3 regions of the Pelorhabdus sp. sgz311002 genome follow, and region 1 is predicted to be linked to each of the others. Evidence: riboswitches for the same ligand, from Rfam matches in the RefSeq annotation. Region 1 holds a riboswitch; each other region holds the start of a gene.

The links. A riboswitch is a leader RNA that binds a small molecule or an ion and turns the genes downstream of it on or off. The one in region 1 is predicted to bind cyclic di-GMP.
Region 2: it holds a riboswitch for cyclic di-GMP, as region 1 does, so the genes downstream of both, AC0NJP_RS06270 (response regulator) here and AC0NJP_RS15685 (methyl-accepting chemotaxis protein) in region 1, are expected to answer to the same signal.
Region 3: it holds a riboswitch for cyclic di-GMP, as region 1 does, so the genes downstream of both, AC0NJP_RS06290 (response regulator) here and AC0NJP_RS15685 (methyl-accepting chemotaxis protein) in region 1, are expected to answer to the same signal.

The regions. Positions count from the first base shown of each region.
Region 1 covers NZ_JBWBCL010000013.1:6,610-12,536, forward strand. Annotated here, with positions in the region: gene rpsR (30S ribosomal protein S18) at 1-112, shown strand, start outside; gene AC0NJP_RS15670 (amidohydrolase) at 297-1,418, opposite strand; gene AC0NJP_RS15675 (nucleoside recognition domain-containing protein) at 1,575-2,264, shown strand; gene AC0NJP_RS15680 (YjiG family protein) at 2,236-2,706, shown strand; cyclic di-GMP riboswitch class I at 2,808-2,902, shown strand; gene AC0NJP_RS15685 (methyl-accepting chemotaxis protein) at 3,037-5,058, shown strand; gene AC0NJP_RS15690 (hypothetical protein) at 5,219-5,927, shown strand, end outside.
Region 2 covers NZ_JBWBCL010000003.1:82,994-88,920, reverse strand. Annotated here, with positions in the region: gene AC0NJP_RS06280 (hypothetical protein) at 1-29, shown strand, start outside; gene AC0NJP_RS06275 (GGDEF domain-containing protein) at 26-877, shown strand; gene AC0NJP_RS06270 (response regulator) at 879-1,622, opposite strand; cyclic di-GMP riboswitch class I at 1,705-1,806, opposite strand; gene AC0NJP_RS06265 (3D domain-containing protein) at 1,948-2,520, shown strand; gene AC0NJP_RS06260 (aldo/keto reductase) at 2,644-3,804, shown strand; gene AC0NJP_RS06255 (nickel-dependent lactate racemase family protein) at 3,887-5,152, opposite strand; gene AC0NJP_RS06250 (LysR family transcriptional regulator) at 5,345-5,927, shown strand, end outside.
Region 3 covers NZ_JBWBCL010000003.1:89,618-95,544, forward strand. Annotated here, with positions in the region: gene AC0NJP_RS06285 (NAD(P)-dependent oxidoreductase) at 1-1,282, opposite strand, end outside; gene AC0NJP_RS06290 (response regulator) at 1,621-2,109, opposite strand; cyclic di-GMP riboswitch class I at 2,173-2,258, opposite strand; gene AC0NJP_RS06295 (lysophospholipid acyltransferase family protein) at 2,442-3,326, shown strand; gene AC0NJP_RS06300 (ATP-binding protein) at 3,537-4,547, shown strand; gene AC0NJP_RS06305 (tetratricopeptide repeat protein) at 4,539-5,927, opposite strand, start outside.

The sequences.
Region 1 (5,927 bases):
CAAGATTTTACCGCGCCGTATTTCCGGCAACTGCGCCAAACATCAACGTCAGTTGACGATTGCCATTAAACGGGCAAGAAACATCGCTTTGTTGCCGTTTACAGCAGAATAAATCGGATATACATCAAGAGAGCTCTAGTGAGCTCTCTTTTTATTTGACGAAATAAAAATCTTGTGTTAAATTTAATATAGTTAAAGTAAAAGCATTAAAATTTAACTTAACCGATCCCTTTTATTCCAGTAAAGAAGCCTCGCTTGCAGCGAGGCTTCTTTACTTATTTGTAACTTCAGCGGGATTAAACGCTAGCTTTAGTTTTTTTGAGTATTTTCCTCGCGGCATAAACAAGAATGGCTTGTCCTGTCGGCAAGGCCTCTTTCTTAAAGGTCATGTCAGGATGATGAATCCCTGGCGTCAAGTCACAGCCTAGGGCAAAGTAGCCTGCTTTTAGTGACGGTTTCTTCTTGATATAAAAGTGAAAGTCTTCGCCGCCCGTTGTTTTGAGTGGTTCGTGAAGTCCGTCTGGTCCATAAACGGCAGTAATGGCTTCTGCTAAGAGTGCAACCATATCATCTGTATACTCCGCGGCGGGTATTCCATTGTAGTTTGTTACACTGACGGTTGCCCCCACTGTAGCCGCCGCTGCGTGAATGGTTTGTTTGGCTTTTTCCAGTAACGCTTGCATTGTGCCATTGCGCTCAGAACGGACGTCCCAAGTGACTGTTGCTTCAGGCGGAATCGCATTGGTGACGCCGGAATCGCAGTTGAGCCTTGTGGCTTTAATGCTGTAAGACTCAACAGGATTCATGTGGATGGCATTGACAGCCATAATGGCGGCAGCTGCTGCATCAAGGGTATTGACGCCCAGATGGGGCCGTGAGCCATGGGCCGGGACACCGTGAAATATTGCCTCAAGGCGTTCTGAGGCGGCATGATACAAAGCTGGGACGGATTGCTTTATTGTGAGATCTTCGATTTGCCGTAAGTGAAGTCCTAAAATCATATCAACATCATCAATGGCGCCGCCTTCGATCATGGCCAGAGCGCCTGTACCGAGTTCTTCGGCTGGCTGAAACAGGATTTTTAACTTTCCTTGTTGGATTGAGGTGGTTTGAATCAACTCTTGGGCGGCAGCAAGCACCATAGCGCAGTGAGCATCATGACCGCAGCTATGGATCGCACACAACACGCCGTTGATTTTATGACCTAAAGCATCCATGTCGGCTCGTAAGGCTAGGGTGGGACCAGGCACGCCGCTGTCATATTCACCAACGAGTCCTGTGGTATGATTAATCCCTTTCGTAACGACGAAACCCGCTTGGTTTAATTTGTCAGCTAGAAAGGCCGCTGTCTTATACTCTTGAAAGCCTAGTTCAGGCATGGCGTGTAGTGAATCATATAATTTAATTACATTTTCCATAAAATCCCCTCCTTGCTAAAGTGTAATCAATCTAGTATAATTTAGCAATAATAAAAAGATTTATATAAACTGCATAATAATAATTTGCTACTTTTGTTTCCCCTACAATCTATATATAGGTGGATCTATCACAATATTATTAAGGGAGTGGATGAGATGGAGGAAGAAAAGAATACTTCTTCGCCGCAGAAATGGAAAGTCGGAATAGGGGCTTATATTGCACTGATTGCGGCAATTTTGTTTTTTTCTGGGCTATTTATGAAAGTGGAAGGCTTTAAATGGCTCAGCGCCTTTGACTATACGTCCTTAAGCGGCCAGTTTGGTACGATGAAAGATCCTGCTAAGGTGAACTTTATCGGCATCGGCGGGGCGAGTGCTAAAGCCGGATTTTTATTTGCTTTGTCCCTTGTACCTACCGTTATGCTAGCGCTTGGTTGTTTAGAAATTTTTTCCCACTACGGTGCGATTCGAGCGGCCCATAAGTTGCTTACACCGTTTTTGAAACCGCTGCTAGGAATTCCTGGACTTACGGGACTAGCCATGATTACCGATTTGCAAAGCACTGATGCCGGCGCGGCGCTTACGAAGGAACTCTATGATAATGGTCAGATTACGGAAAAAGATCTTATTGTAATGGGAGCTTGGCAATATTCTGGCGCCGGGTTAATTAATAACCTTTTTTCGATTGGTTCAGCCTTGTTCGCTTTTTTAACGGTTCCTGTTATTATTCCGTTAATTTTAATGTTTCTACTAAAATTTGTCGGCGCAGTGTTTGTCCGGTTTGTCTTGAATACAGTCTATAAGGGGGATTTTACTGATGAGCAGCCAGAACCAAAAAATTTCTAATAATCCTCTTGATATATTCGTCATTGGCGCCCGCAAGGGCTGGAATATCGCTATTAATAATTTAATGCCAAATGTATTAATGGCCTATGTGATTGCTGAAATCCTACGTATTTTGGGGATCATGGCCTTTATTGGTAAGCTCTTTGGACCGGTTATGTCTCTATTCGGTTTGCCTGGTGAGGCGGCTACAGTACTTATGACAGCTTGGCTTTCTTCATCAGCTTCGGTGGGGGTAGCAGTCAATCTAATCAATCAAGGGACGCTAAATGGAACGCATGCGACAATTTTGCTTCCAGCGATTTTCTTGATTGGATCACAATTGCAGTATATGGGAAGATTGCTCGGTGTAGCCGATGTTCCAAAAAAATATTGGCCTTTATTGATGTTGGCAAGTATTATTAATGCGGCTATTGCCATGTTTATTATGCGCTTTTTTGCTTAGAGCAGACCAGCCGCCGGAGCAATCCGGCGGCTTTCCAATGCTTGACAATGGATAGTTCCTTCGTTATGCTATAAAGAGTGTAAACGAACTCGGGCTAATACAATTTCTATAGGCAAACTTATTGAAAAATAAGGACGCAAAGCCATGGGTCTAAGGGTATTTCGCAAGGAGTACTGATGACTGCCAGGTTGCACTAGCACTATAGGAGACTTTGATAAGTCTTTTTTTTTATCGCAAAATTGGCGCTTTGTAATAAATCCTTATTTTCTTTTCAAGTACTCTCGAATTTCTTTACGCAAATTCAATGTAGGTATTAGGAGGAGAAGAAAATTGGATTTTATAGGACGGATTCGCAGCAGCCTGCAGGCAAAGGTGATTTGTTTGGCTGTACTCGCCCTACTTGTATCGCTAGGAGTTTTAGGTTGTCTTAATTTTTATACGGCTAGAAACCTTTTGGTAGACGACGCGAAAGAAGATTTGATTCACCGTGTAGACGGCTATAGCCAGGAAATCGGCCTGTGGTTTGATTCGCGCAAGCGGGAAGTATCGCTTTTGTCGACAAATCCGCTAGTGTTAGCAGGACCACAGCCGGAAACAATCGCTTATTTAGCGGCAGAAACCAAGCGCAATCCTATTTTTTCTCGGTTTTGGATCGTAGACCGCGCTGGCAACGGCGTTCACTCCACTGGTGATAAGACGAATATAGCGGATCGTGATTATTTCAAACAAGTAATGTCTACAGGCGAGGTTGTTGTTACTGACCCGATTATTTCTAAAGTTGACGGGTCAATTGTCGTATCGGTTGTAGCGCCAATCAGAGTAAATAATCAGATTGTCGGCGTCTTTGGCGGTACGGTAAACATGGACAGCTTAATCGCCCGCTTTGGCGAAATTAAAGTCGGACAAAGCGGTTATGCTTACGCCATAAGGACGGATGGTACTGTTATTATTCATTCTGATAAAAATAAGGTCCTTAAACAAAATACAATAACTGATCAGGATATTGAGGCAAAACTAAAACAAATTAGCGAAAAGATGGTGCAAGGTGAAAAGGGACTTGGCGATTATGTCTATGGCGGACAGGAAAAATATCTGGCCTATGCACCGATTCCAGGGACAAAATGGAGCCTTGGTTTAAATGTACCTGAAAAAGAAGTTACAGTTAAATTAAGACCATTAATGCTTTCCTCCCTAGTGACGAGTATTGTAATTTTATTGCTTACCTGCGCTGTTTGCATTTATGGCGTAAAGCGATTTACGCAACCGATTCTTCGCCTGAATGCAGCAATTAGCGAAGTGGCTCAGGGCAATCTTGTTTTGGTTGCCAGCCAAGCACGAAATATAAACGAAGCAGATCTTTCGCAGCGTGATGAGCTGGAACGAATGGTTGCACATTTTTATGGCATGGTTGCTGGACTGCAGAAACTAGTTAAGCAAATTATACATTCGGCGGAACAGGTCGCTGCTTCTTCCGAGGAGTTAACGGCAAGTGCCGATCAATCTTCCCAAGCAGTCAATCAGGTAGCTGCTTCGATCAGTGCTGTAGCGGCAGGGGCGGAAGGCCAAGCGGCGAGCATTGAAGAGGCGACAAGAGCGATTAGTCATATGTCATCAAGTATTGAGCAAGTATCTACTCATGCGTCAACTGTTTCTACTACCGCCGCCGACACCGCGAAGGCAGCCGAAGGCGGACAAAGCGCTATCGGCGCGGCAACAACGCAAATGGCTCATATCGAAATAGCTGTAACCGAATCGGCTGCAGTGGTGAGTAAGCTGGGGGATCGATCCCAAGAAATCGGCAAAATCAGCGATACGATTTCAGGGATTGCCGGACAGACTAATTTACTTGCTTTGAACGCGGCGATTGAAGCAGCTCGGGCGGGCGAAGCCGGTCGCGGCTTTGCCGTTGTGGCTGAGGAGGTACGTAAATTAGCTGAGCAGTCCGGTGAGGCGGCGCAGCAGATTGCTCAAATTATCAATGAGATTCAAACAGATACTGAAAAAGCCGTAGTGGCCATGAATAGCGGTACGGAAGAAGTCAAACGGGGCAGTGAAGTTGTTGCCGCCGCCGGTTCATCCTTTCAAAGTATTGTTGGATTCATCGAAACAGTATCACTGCAGGTACAGGATATTACCGCTGCGATCCAACAGACTTCCAGCGGCAGTCAGCAGATTGTCGCCGCGGCGCAGCAAATCGATAAAATTAGTCAGACAACCGTTCAGAAGACTCAGAATGTGTCAGCTGCCACACAAGAGCAATCTGCTTCAATGGAAGAAATTGCGGCATCGAGTCAGGCTTTGGCCAAGATGGCAGAAGATCTGCGTAGTTCTGTTGCTCATTTTAAAGTATAAATTGTTATAGAGTTAATAAAAGCTGTTTTGGTAAGAGGTTGCAAGTCTCTTACCAAGGCAGTCTTTTTTTGTTCTTCCGGCTTATTCTTGCATCGATCTGGTAAATCGGCTACGATAAATGTAACTTAGAAAAGCTATACAGCGGAAAGGGACGGTTTGATTGCATATTCGTCTAGGTTTATTGGGAGCAGAGGATTCGCTGCCGGTCATTGAAGCAGTCGCCAAGGATTACAAGGAGTTTTCTTGCCAGTCTTTTCGCTGGTCTAAGATTTCTGAAATTGTCTCAATACTGCAAGAGCATGATAAGGATGTAGATATGTGGCTGTTTGCCGGACGAATTCCTTATTTAACGGCGCAAAGCTGGGGTGGTTTGACTAAACCTTGCTTTCATCTTCCCTATAAAGGCGCTAGTCTCTATCGGACGCTTTGTGAGATTTTTTATAAGCAGTCGATCACAATGCAAGAAATTAGTTTTGACTCGATTCTCTATGAAGATTTAAAGCTTGTTTTCGCGGAATTGGGGATTGATGAGGAGCCGACTTATGTGAGGCCCTTTGTCGTGGGCATGACGGAGGCCGAAGGCGTCGATTATCATTACCGTCTGTGGCGGGAAGGAAAGACAAAGCTTGCGGTGACCTGCGCTTTTAATACGAAAAAGGGCTTAGAGCAACTCGGTGTTCCCTTTTATCGCGTCTTACCAGCCCGGTCAGCTGTAGAGACAGTACTTCAGTCGATGCTGCGTCTTGCCGAAATGGAACGAATGAAAGATGCGCAAATTGCTGTACAGATGTTTGCTTGTGACGTTGTGACAGATGCCGAGGGGGAGTGGCTGTCAGCAGATGATCTTTACCGTCGGGAACTAAAAATAA
Region 2 (5,927 bases), on a different contig from region 1:
TAATAGTAAAGAAGTTGATTGAATTATGATGCGCCAGTTATCGCATATTATGACAGTTAAATTTCCCTATGTAGATGCGTTAGCTGGATTAAGTCAGGTACAGGAATTTATGCTTTCGACTCAACTAGAAAGTCTCCCAGTCATTGAGAACGGTAAAATACTTGGTGTGATTGATTATTGGGATGTGTTGAAAACACATCCTAATCGGATTGCCGCTGATGCTATGTCTGACTATTTTAAAGAAGTTGTGCCTGACACATTCGTATGGGAAGCGAAAGAGGCTATAGATAGCCACGGTATTAAGCTTTTCATTGTGAAACAGCAGGACCAGGTAGTGGGAATCGTTAGTCCGAGCCAAGTTGCGTTAGAAATAGGCAGGCAATTTGATGTGTTAACAGAGCTTTACAAAAAAGATTATATTTATTATCAAGCTGTTAAAGTCTTAAAAGAAAGACAATTGCTTTCTTTGATTTTTCTTGATGTAAATAATTTTGGTAAGATAGACAAACAGTATGGCCATATTGCCGGGGATCAGATTTTACGGGAGATCGGTCAGCTTTTAAAGGCTAAAATGTCAAAAGAAACCCATGTGTCGCGGTTTGGCGGTGATGAGTTTCTTATATTGACCCCCTACAAACTAGAGAAGACTCGTAATTTTACTGAAATATTATTGCGTGAAGTAAAAGAACATCGCTTTTACAAAGAGATTCCTGTTAGTTTTTCAGCGGGAATTGTAAAGGGAATATGTCATGGATTCATGAAAAATAGTGTTCCCGCGCTAGAACGGCTGGTTAATTGTGCTAGCCTAGCGTCAACTCAGGCGAAAAAAGAGTCTATAGACTTAGTCGTCGCCAATCAAGTCGAATTAGGTTATTAATTTAGCAGATTTTTAAAATTTCGGCAATCATATCAGGATCGCTTTCTTCGGTAGGAAAGGTGATATAGTGAATTGCGGGATCATTTGCTGTCGGGAGAATTTCCGATAGCTTTTTTCTTGCTTTATTAATGACAACATTTGTCCCATCTTGCTTGGTAAAAGGTAAAATAAGCAAAAGATTTTGCGGTGTTGCCAGGAGAACGGAATCATAAACGCGCAGGGTGTTTTTGAGTTGTTCCATAATAAAGCTTCCATTGGCAATATTTTCATTAAACCCGAGTGATACAAAAGAAACTTCAGTATGATCTCGCTTCGCTCGGTAAATGCTATTAAGAATTTCTTGTTGACTGCTTGCTTGCATTGGCGCGGCAACAAGCGAACCCATTACATTTTCGATACGATCAAGCAAATCTTCATCAGAGAAGGGTTTTCGAATGTAATGGGAAGCGCCGAGACAGAGTGATTTCTGAATGACAAGACGATTGGCGATCCCTGAAACCATAATAACGGGGATTTGCTGCTGCAAATTTAGACGATGCATTTCTTCCAGTGCCGCAATTCCATCCATTCCTTTTAAGTTAATATCTAAAAGTAACAAGTTGATATCGCGGAACCGCCAGCGCTGCGCAAAGAAATCTTCGGCATTATCTAGCTCATATACTTCCACTCCATATTCTTCAAGAATCCTTTTTACTTGCAGGCGAATGAACCTTGAGTCATCAATGACTAATATTTTTTTTCCCATGGCAAGCCTCCAACTCCTCTCATAAATAATTCATTAAATCATAAAAAAACCAGGCTGATCAGATAAATACATGACGATTTATCGATGCAACCTGGCAATCATTGATAGACTTTAGCAAGCAGTACTATCTTTAGATCCAATGGTTTTGCGTCCTTGATTTTCATCAAGTTTGCCCCAAAATTGATTTTTATTTAGTTTATGAAAATGTTCTCTGTGTGGAGAAAAAAATCCTTTTTTGTAATAAAAATCGCGTGAATTTCTTGTGAAATATTGTAAGTTTATAAGAAGGACTTGATGAAAATAATAAGACAAAGGAGGGATTTTTATGACCGACAAAGTGCATCATAAAGTGAAACGGCATTATAAAAAAATTGCCGCTGCACTTGGCGGAGCTTTTGTTCTCGCTGCTTCGGCGATGCACGGTTTAGGCGCTATTGCTCAGCAGCAGCCCACAACACCACAAGTAGATCCACCAATTAATACAGCGGAAGTGCAAACTGCGAATCCCCTTAGTACGCAAGAACTTGTGCAAAATATTGCAACGCAGGATACCTTGGGAAAAGAAGCGATACATGTAACGGCAACTGCGTATGCACCAGGACCGCATGATAATGATCAGTGGGGGAGTAAAACGAGGCTAGGCACAGAAATAAGGCCAGGTGTTATTGCAGTAGATCCTCGGATTATTCCGCTCGGTTCCCGCGTGATGATTCAATATCCTGACGGAAGTAAAGAGTATGCTGTAGCAGAAGATACGGGCGGTGCGATTAAAGGGAATCGTATAGATGTTGCTAAATGGACGGTGCGGGAGGCAAATCATTTTGGAATCAAGGCTGTTAAAGTGTATGTATTAAGTAAACCAGATCAGGTTACAACTGAAACAGGAGAACAAGTATGAAGGGCAGCTGTAAGAGGCTGCTCTTTTTTTACACAAAAGTGTTGAGTGCTATTGACTTATAGTACACTCTAAAGTATACAATAAAATTGGAATTTTCTATTACGAATAAGGGGTGAGTCGATTATGCTTTACAGACAATATGGCAAAACAAAGGAACAAGTATCAATCTTGGGGTTTGGTTGTATGCGGCTACCTGTTATTGATGGCGATGCGACAAAAATTGATGAAAAGCAGGCGATTCCGATGATTCGCCAAGCCATTGACGCTGGCGTGAATTATATTGATACAGCCTATCCTTATCACGGAACAGGGATGCAAAGCGGCGGGGCTAGTGAACCCTTTGTGGCTAAGGTGTTAAAAGACGGCTATCGGGAAAAAGTAAAGCTTGCGACAAAATTGCCAAGCTGGCTCATTAAGACAAGAGCCGATATGGATCGTTACTTAGACGAGCAACTTCAGCGGTTAGAAACCGATTATATTGATTTTTATCTTGTACATAGCCTTGGATCTCATACCTGGTCTGCATTGACGAAAATCGGTATTGCTGATTTTCTCGACCAGGCTAAAAAAGATGGTAAGATTAAACATGTCGGTTTTTCCTTTCATGATCGAATCGGGTTATTCAAAGAAATTGTGGATTATTATGACTGGGAGTTTTGCCAGATTCAATATAACTACCTTGATGAAGACTATCAAGCTGGAACGGAAGGCTTGCATTATGCAGCGTCGAAAGGTCTTGGCATTGCCATTATGGAACCATTACGTGGCGGAAAGCTAGCGAATCTGCCTAATCAAGCCCTAGATCTACTGCAAGAAAGCGGCGCCCAGCGCACCCCGGCGCAATGGGCCTTACGCTGGGTCTGGAACCATCCTGAAGTTTCTGTTGTTTTAAGTGGTATGTCAACGATGGAACAAGTGACTGAGAACTTAGAAACGGCAAACGAAGGTCTACCCAATTCTCTTACAACAACGGAACTGGCAGCTCTTAATAAAGTAAACGCACTGTTTAAAGAGCGGATGAAAGTGAACTGTACAGCTTGTGCTTACTGTATGCCCTGTCCTAGCGGCGTGAATATACCAGGGTGTTTTAGCCTCTATAATGATTACTCTGTATTTGGCGAAGGGGAAGCTTCTAAGGCTCGTTATCAGTTCCTTTATGGTTTCCGTATTGGGGAAGCGGCGCAGGCGAATCGTTGTGTCGAATGCGGTAAATGTGAAGATCACTGTCCGCAGGGGATTGCCATTCGTAAAGAATTAAAGGCTGTAGAAGCTGTGTTAAGATAACCCAGTAAAATAACAAGAAGCCAGATTGCAATGTTCATATTGCAGTCTGGCTTCTTTGTTTATGAAAAGAGTAAAAGGCTTATCAATTGTCAACAAGTGGAACTGTCATACTGCCTAAGGGCATCAAGGTAATACTTGGAGTCGGCCCTAGCTTTTTATAAGCTAGTTGGAGGGCTTCTTCTATGGTAGCTGCTGGGGTAAAGAGCAATAGTTCGGCTAATTCTGGCGTCATAGAAGAAACAAGAATAAATTGTGCTTTTTTCATTAGGCGGGTTACGGCATAAGCTTTATGAGCCCCAATTTGAAAATCTTTTCTTATGGCAGCTTCTACCTCTTCTGGACTGCGATAAAGCTCCATGGTTTTTTCATAAGTAGGCGATCCGGAACCCTCACGGCACTCGCCGAGGATAATGATAACGCCGCCGTCACGGACGGCGCACCAAGCGTTATCCATGGTTTTTTGTAATTGATAGACATTAATATCTTTCGGATAACCGCCGCAGGAAGCAATGACAAGGTCGGCTTCTTTTTCAACCTTGGCGCCGTTAACTTCGTTGACAAATTCACAGGCTTTATTGTGAGCTTCAATGTAATCGCCAGCAAATATTTTTAGAAATTCCTTTTTTTCATTGAGCACGACATTGATTAAGAAGGTAGGGCGACACATTTCCGCGCCTTCAACTTGATCGTGATAAATGGGATTTCCTTCTAGCTTGCCAATTACGGCATTGGGATCAAGCATCATGCTGTGATTTTTTCGAACTGTTTCATAGTAGGAAACACCAGGAAGCATGGCTTTGCGGCCACCGCCAAACCCAGAAAAGAAATGATGAACCACACTGCCTGTACAGACGATATGGTCAGCTTCTACGACTTTCTTATTGAAGTATACGGGCGTGCCGTAAGACGTATCGCCAAAGTACGTAAACTGATCTTTGTCTTTGCAGTCGCTATTGTACATTTTAACTCGTTTAGCCACAGCAGGGCCGACTTCTTGAGCCATTTCCGCTTCGGTCATGAGACGATGGGTACCGAGAGCAAAAACAATCCACATATCTTTATCAGGAATTCCTACTTTATTTAGCTCATCTAATAATAACGGCATAAAAATGTGGCTGTTTGCCACACGGGTCGTATCATTTACAATAAATACAACAGTTTCGCCTGACTTTATAAGTTCCGTAAGTGGTTTTGATCCGATTGGATTTCGAATCGCTGTCAAAATGGCAGCTTCCGGATCGGCTAAAACCGGAAAATCTTTAAGCTGTAATTCAGCAATCACTTTTTCTGCATCAATGGAAAAAGCAACCTTTTCTTTACCATATTTATATGTATATTCTTTTTGCATAAGCGCCTCCTACGATTTTACTAAGCTTATTATATTTATAGTAGATTATATTTTTGTAAAATTCCAATAGCAATAATTCATGAACTCATACATAAGGAGTATATGTTATAATGATGCATAGCTGCTATGAAACAATAATAATTGATAGCTTTTCTGAAGCAACGATTTATTATAGGAGGCCTTTGATTTGTCATGGAGTTACGACAACTTGAGTATTTTTGCATGGTTGCGAAATTGAGCAGTTTTACGCGGGCTGCTGAACAACTGCATATTGCCCAACCGTCTGTAACGAGGGCGATTCGAAACTTAGAAGAAGAGCTTGGCATTCAACTCTTTGATCGTAACAAAAAGAAGATTGCCTTGACAAATGAAGGAGAAGTAATTTTTAATCGAATTGAGAAGATTTTACAAGAATTGCAGCAAGCTTTTCAAGAGGCGAAAGATTATCGCAATTTGTTAAAAGGCACCGTGAAAATCGGCGTTCCACCCATGATTGAAGCTTATTTATTTCCTGATATTTTTACTCAATTTACGGCGACTTATCCCCGGCTTCGCTTGATCGCATCCGAAGAAGGATCCTCCTTGGAAGCGGTTACTAAAATAGAGAATGAGGAATTAGATTTAGCGATTATTATTCTGCTTGATCAGTCGCCGACGTTAAATACGCTGGAAATTACGCGAGAGGAGTTCGTACTTTGCACTCATCCGGACCATCCTCTGTGTCACGAAACGGCGCCTGTTCCTTTTTCTAAATTGCGCAATGAATCTTTTATTT
Region 3 (5,927 bases), on a different contig from region 1:
CAGTTGCCGGTTCATGAACTACGTCGCCCCCGGCAAAAACACCGCGTCGCGTAGTCATACCATAAGGCCGTTCCCGAGTAATAACAAAGCCAGCAGGATTGACTTCGATCCCTTCTGTTGTTGAAACAATGCGAGCAGCGGGTCTTTGACCAATTGCCACAATAATTTTATTGGCACTAATTTTCTCCAAAAGCCCACTGCCCTTAACGGAGCCATCTTCCAATAAAACTTGGCGCTCACATTCTAACGCAGTAACCTCTTTATCACCTAAATATTGTTTTGGACTCATCAGCCAAGAAAACTCCACGCCTTCAGCCTTCGCTTCCTCATATTCGGAACGAAGCGCCGTAATCTGATCTTGCGTACGCCGATACACTAGAGTAACTTTTGCTGCACCAACACGAAGCGCCGTCCGAGCTGCATCCATAGCAACATTGCCTGCGCCAATTACAATAACAGAATCTCCTTTTTGTACCGGAATTTCCTGTCCGTCAATCCCTTTTTCATTTGCTAATGTAACCATACCAAGAAAATACGTCGCCTGAATAACACCAGGCAAGTCTTTACCAGGAATATGAAGTTCTTTCGGCAAAGCAGTTCCTGTCCCCATAAACACAGCATCATAACCGTCAGCAAAAAGCTCATCAACCGTTTTATCAGGGCCGATTAAAATTCCTGTTTCAAATGAAACGCCCAATCTTTCAATTCGAGCAATTTCACGACGAACAACTTCTTTATTTAAACGGAATTCAGGAATTCCATACATCAAAACGCCGCCAGGCTCTTTCTGCCCTTCAAAAACAGTTACAGTAAAGCCAAGCTTCGCCAAATCACCTGCTACGGTTAATCCGGCAGGACCCGAACCAATTACGGCAACCTTCCCTTTATGAACGATTTTTTTATGAATTGGACTAATATCCATTTCCGCATCAAAATCAGCAATAAAGCGTTCTAGTTTGCCAATCTTAATACCTGCGTTCTTTTTATTTAATATACAGGCAGCTTCGCACTGTTTTTCATGAGGACATACCCGCCCACATACAGCAGGAAGATTACTGCGTCTAGCAATTACTTCACTAGCAGCGCCAATATTCCCTTTAGCAAGCTCTGCGATAAAACTAGGAATTTCATTCTCAATCGGACAGCCTGTACGACAAAACGGTTTCGCACAATTAAGGCAACGTTTTGCTTCCGCAATTGCCTCTTTCGTCGTAAAACCGGCGTCAATTTCATGAAAATCTAACGACTGTTCTTCAAAATTACTTTTTTGATCAATAAGCAATCCAATCCCCTCCACATCCATAAGCTTCTGCACTTCTATATTTCTCTCGCTTGCAGTAAGCAAAAACCTTTGGATAACCAACAATATCCTCTAGTCTTAACAAAAAAAATCGAATTTCCTATAGATAAAATTCGATTTTTTCTTATTGCTATCATACACTAAACATATAAAAAATTCTAGAATAATTAAATGGAGCGGCTGATTCTATAAAAAAAGACTACCGCACCAAGGAAAAACTCTAGCTTATCTTGTGATTTGTTTACGCAAACCTCAACATAGGCTCGAAATCTTTTCTTATATGCGGTAGCCCTTTACTATTTTCTAGAATACAAACGCTATTATTGCTGCATTGCCAGCAAAGCCTCGTATTTTTTAATTTGAACCTGCATCTCGCCATATTCACGACGCAAGCGAATATATTCTTTCGCAAGCCCGTCCTTTTCATCTTGTTCTTTTTTTTGCGCCTTAAGCTGATCGCTAATTTGGCATAGTAAAGCCAAAAAATCGTCCATTTCAACCGCCTTCGGTAAGAAAAAAGAAATTCCGCTAAGTGCTGCTTTCATCAACAGCTTGGGTTCGATCATGCTATTAACAGCTAAAATAATTTGCTTAGTCGACACAGCACGAAGCTTTTGCGTAAAGTCAAATCCGTCAAAATCCCCCGAAAAATCCACTATAACCAAACTATATTCATCAGACTGTTGGCGATATGCACTTATTGCCGCGGCGACGTCCTTAAAAACATCGCAACAAAAATCTCTTTTTTGGCACTGCTCCCGCAATCGTTGCAGCCAAAGTTCGTCTTGGGTAACAAATAATAATTTCAACGCCATCCTCCTGCTCTTTGAAAAATAAAAAAACTGCCTGTTCATTCCGCTCTTACTTTGCGTGAATACAACCTGGCAGTCTTCGACATAAAATCATTAGACCCATGGCTTTGCGTCCCATCCTTTCGGAAGGTTTGCCAATCAGTAGAGCTTTTAAAGTTCTACTTATTTATTTTGTTTAATTATACTATACCGTAAAACAAAAGCGGAAACAAGTAGAAATGTGACAATATTTGTTGCTTAGCTCTTTTGTTTACAAACATTTATAAATAAACTACAATTAAACTAATGTCAAAAATTTATTTTAATTGTCTATCTGGGGAGAGACACATATGCTATTTAAAAATTTTCAATATAATCTACTAAAGGCAATCAGTGCTTTCGTCTGCCTTCTACCTTATTCGCTTGTCTGCCGTATTGGACGAAGTCTAGGTTACCTTTTCTATCTTGTCGGTGCGCGCCAACGACGCCGCGCCATCACTCAAAGCATGGACTGTCTGCAAATTTCATTGTCCGAGGCGAAACAAATTATCCATACAGTTTTTGGTAATTTAGGACAAACCTTGATGGAAGTTCTCTATACGCCTGCCCTTACTCCAGAAAAAATCAAAAAACATATTGCGATTGAAGGTTTGGAGCATTTAAGGGGGGCCATTGACCAAGGACGCGGCGTGGTACTTCTTACCGCCCATATAGGGAATTGGGAGTGGCTCGGCGCAGTCCTAGCTAACACAGGACTGCCGATTACAACGATCGCCAAGCCACAACCAAATCCTCACTATACGCGATTACTCAATGAATATCGCGAAAAAATGGGTCTGGAAGTATTTAATCGTAGTGGCGCCGAGCTTGTAAAAGCGGCGCGAGCCTTAAAAAAAGGAAAAGCCCTAGGGTTTTTAGCAGATGAAGACGGTGGTGTTGACGGCATTTTTGTTGACTTTTTTAATCGAAAATCAGCCACGCCAGCAGGTCCGGCAGTATTTGCCCGCAAGTTCGGTTCTATTATTGTGCCGGCCTTTATTTTTCATCGTCCTGAGGGAGGCCATCAAATTGTTATCAAACCAGCTTTTCCTTATGAACGATACGATGACGAAACACAAGAACTTTATGAAAACACTGCAAAAATGACGCAAGCGATTGAAGAAGCGATTCGTAACCATCCATCAGACTGGATTTGGTTTCGCAAACGCTGGAATACAAAATATCCCAAACAATAAATTTAGGGCTGTCTTTAAGGAAGTACAAAAGATTTTGTAACTTCCTAGAGACAGCCTTTTTTAATGAAATAGCAAATTAAGTCAAAAAGATTTAATCTCCTTCTTTCAAAAGGAAGGATTTTCCTTTTGAGGAACGAATAGGTATTTATAGGGTGCAAGTGAAATTTTGTACAATCCATTAGAAACTACGAATGATAGAGGTGCTGAACTTTGAAAAATGGCGATCTCATCTTACGACTGGAAGGAAATATCTTATCCATTGTATTGCTGCTTTTTTTATTACTGATAGCGGAACCAAATCTTCCCCTTGAGGAAGATACAGATCATCAGCTCCATCGACTGATTACCCTTTTAAACGTTTTCCTGGTTATCGCTTGCATCAGTCTCACCCATCATTTTTTTACGAACTTCAAAGCCAAACTAAATTACACAGCTAAAACGCTAATCACATCTTCTTCTGAAGTCTGTCCAACTAGTTGGCCTGATCTAGCGCCTCTATTCGAATATCTAACACAGCAAAAAGAATCGATGCGTAAACTAGATCGTCTAAATATGGTTGGCGAAATGTCAGCCGGAATTGCCCACGAAATTCGCAATCCCATGACAACAGTAAGAGGATTGCTCCAGTTTCTAAGTCATAAGAAAGAATTGGCGGCACATCACGATAATTTTAGTCTCATGATTGATGAAATTGATCGAGCCAATAGTATTATCACTGAATTTTTATCACTTGCTAAAAATCGCCCATTAGAATTTAAAGAAAAAAACCTAAATGACATTGTTTGTGAGATTTATCCGCTACTAGAAACAGATGCACTACGCAATAACTGTCAAATTAAACTAGACCTCACACCAACACCCAATCTACTTATTGATCCAAATAGCATTCGCCAACTAATTCTAAATTTAGTCCGCAACGGTCTTGAAGCAATGATAGAAAATCACGGCCAACTGGTCATAGCAACAAAATCAACCGCCCAGGGAGTCTTGCTTGCCATAAAAGACAACGGTCCAGGGATCTCACCAACAATCCAAGCAAAACTAGGAACGCCTTTTTTGACAACCAAAGAGACAGGCACGGGTCTTGGACTTACTATTTGCTATCGCATTTTAGAGCGACATCGCGCTACCTTAACTGTTGACAGCGCCCCCAGTAGCGGAACAATATTTACAATCTGCTTTGCCAATTCCTTTCCAGAAAAACTGCAAAAACTATCTTAAATTAAACTCTAGCAAAGCTTTTTTTACAGTTTTTATTACAGTCGGCCAATCGCCGGCTGTTTTTTGTCGAAATAATCGAGTATGAGGATACCACGGCGTATCTTCTCGGTCCATTGCCCAACGCCAATCCGGCGAAAAGGGAATAAAAATCCAAGTAGGTTTTCCCATTGCGCCTGCCAAATGTGATACAGAAGAATCTACAGTAATAATTAGGTCTAGGTTGTCAATCACAGCAGCTGTTTCCGCAAAATCACTTAATTCTTCCGCTAGATTCAGTATACTTCCAACGGGAGCTTCCTGTATATCCGCTGCTTTTGAACCGACTTGCAAACTAACCCAATTAATTGACGGAACTGTAAATAAATCTTTAAATAAAGAAAAAGGAATCGAACGATTATGATCATTATCATGATTAGGGTTTCCCGCCCAAACAATACCAACCCTTAACCGCTTTCCTACCGGAAGAACATTTTGTAGGCGGATTCGCCACTGTTCCCTTAAAGACGGCATAGACTGAATATAGGGTGATCTAAAACTAACTTGATCAAAAGGAATTGAGAACTCATAGGGCAGACTTAACAACGGACAAGCAAAATCATAGTTTCCCGGCGGATAGTCACTGCCAGCATAAATAGTAAACTGATCTTGCGTCCCAGCTAAAAGACGCTTGATAGGTGTTTGCACCCATACAGTTGTATGCTTGGCCTTAGCTGCCACTAAATAGGCAAAACGAATAAATTGCAGCGTATCACCAAACCCCTGATCAAAATAAATTAAAATACTTTTGTCAGATAAGTCCTCCCCATGCCAGCGGGGTAATTTCGGATCAAAAGATTCGCCAATTAGATAACGAATCTCAAAATTTTTCCAACCACGTTCATAATCGCCTCGCAACAAATAAATAATGGCTAAGGAGCATTTCGCAATCAAGCAAGCGGGGTTCAAAGTAATCGCTTTTTCATAGAAAGCCTCCGCTTCATCAAGTTGATTCATATATCGACAGAGATTTCCCAAATTATGATGTACTTCTGAACAATTCTCGTTTAATGACAGAGCCTTCAAAAAGCATGTCTTAGCCTCATCAACTCGATTCTGGTCTTTTAAAACAATTCCCAGATTATTGTATCCTTCCAAATAATCGGGCTGAAGCTCAATTGCCCGCAATAAACAAGCTTCAGCCTCAGCAAGCCCATGTGTTTCCTTAAGAGCCATTCCTAAATTGCCATAGGCTTCAGCATACTCTTTATTTTGTTCAATTGCTTGACAGAAAAAAGAAATTGCATCACCTAAATTTTTCATTTCTGCTAAAACAATTCCTAGAGCATTGCAAGCTTCAGGAAATTCAGGCTGTAAAAGCAATGCCTGGCGAAGCAAGGCCTC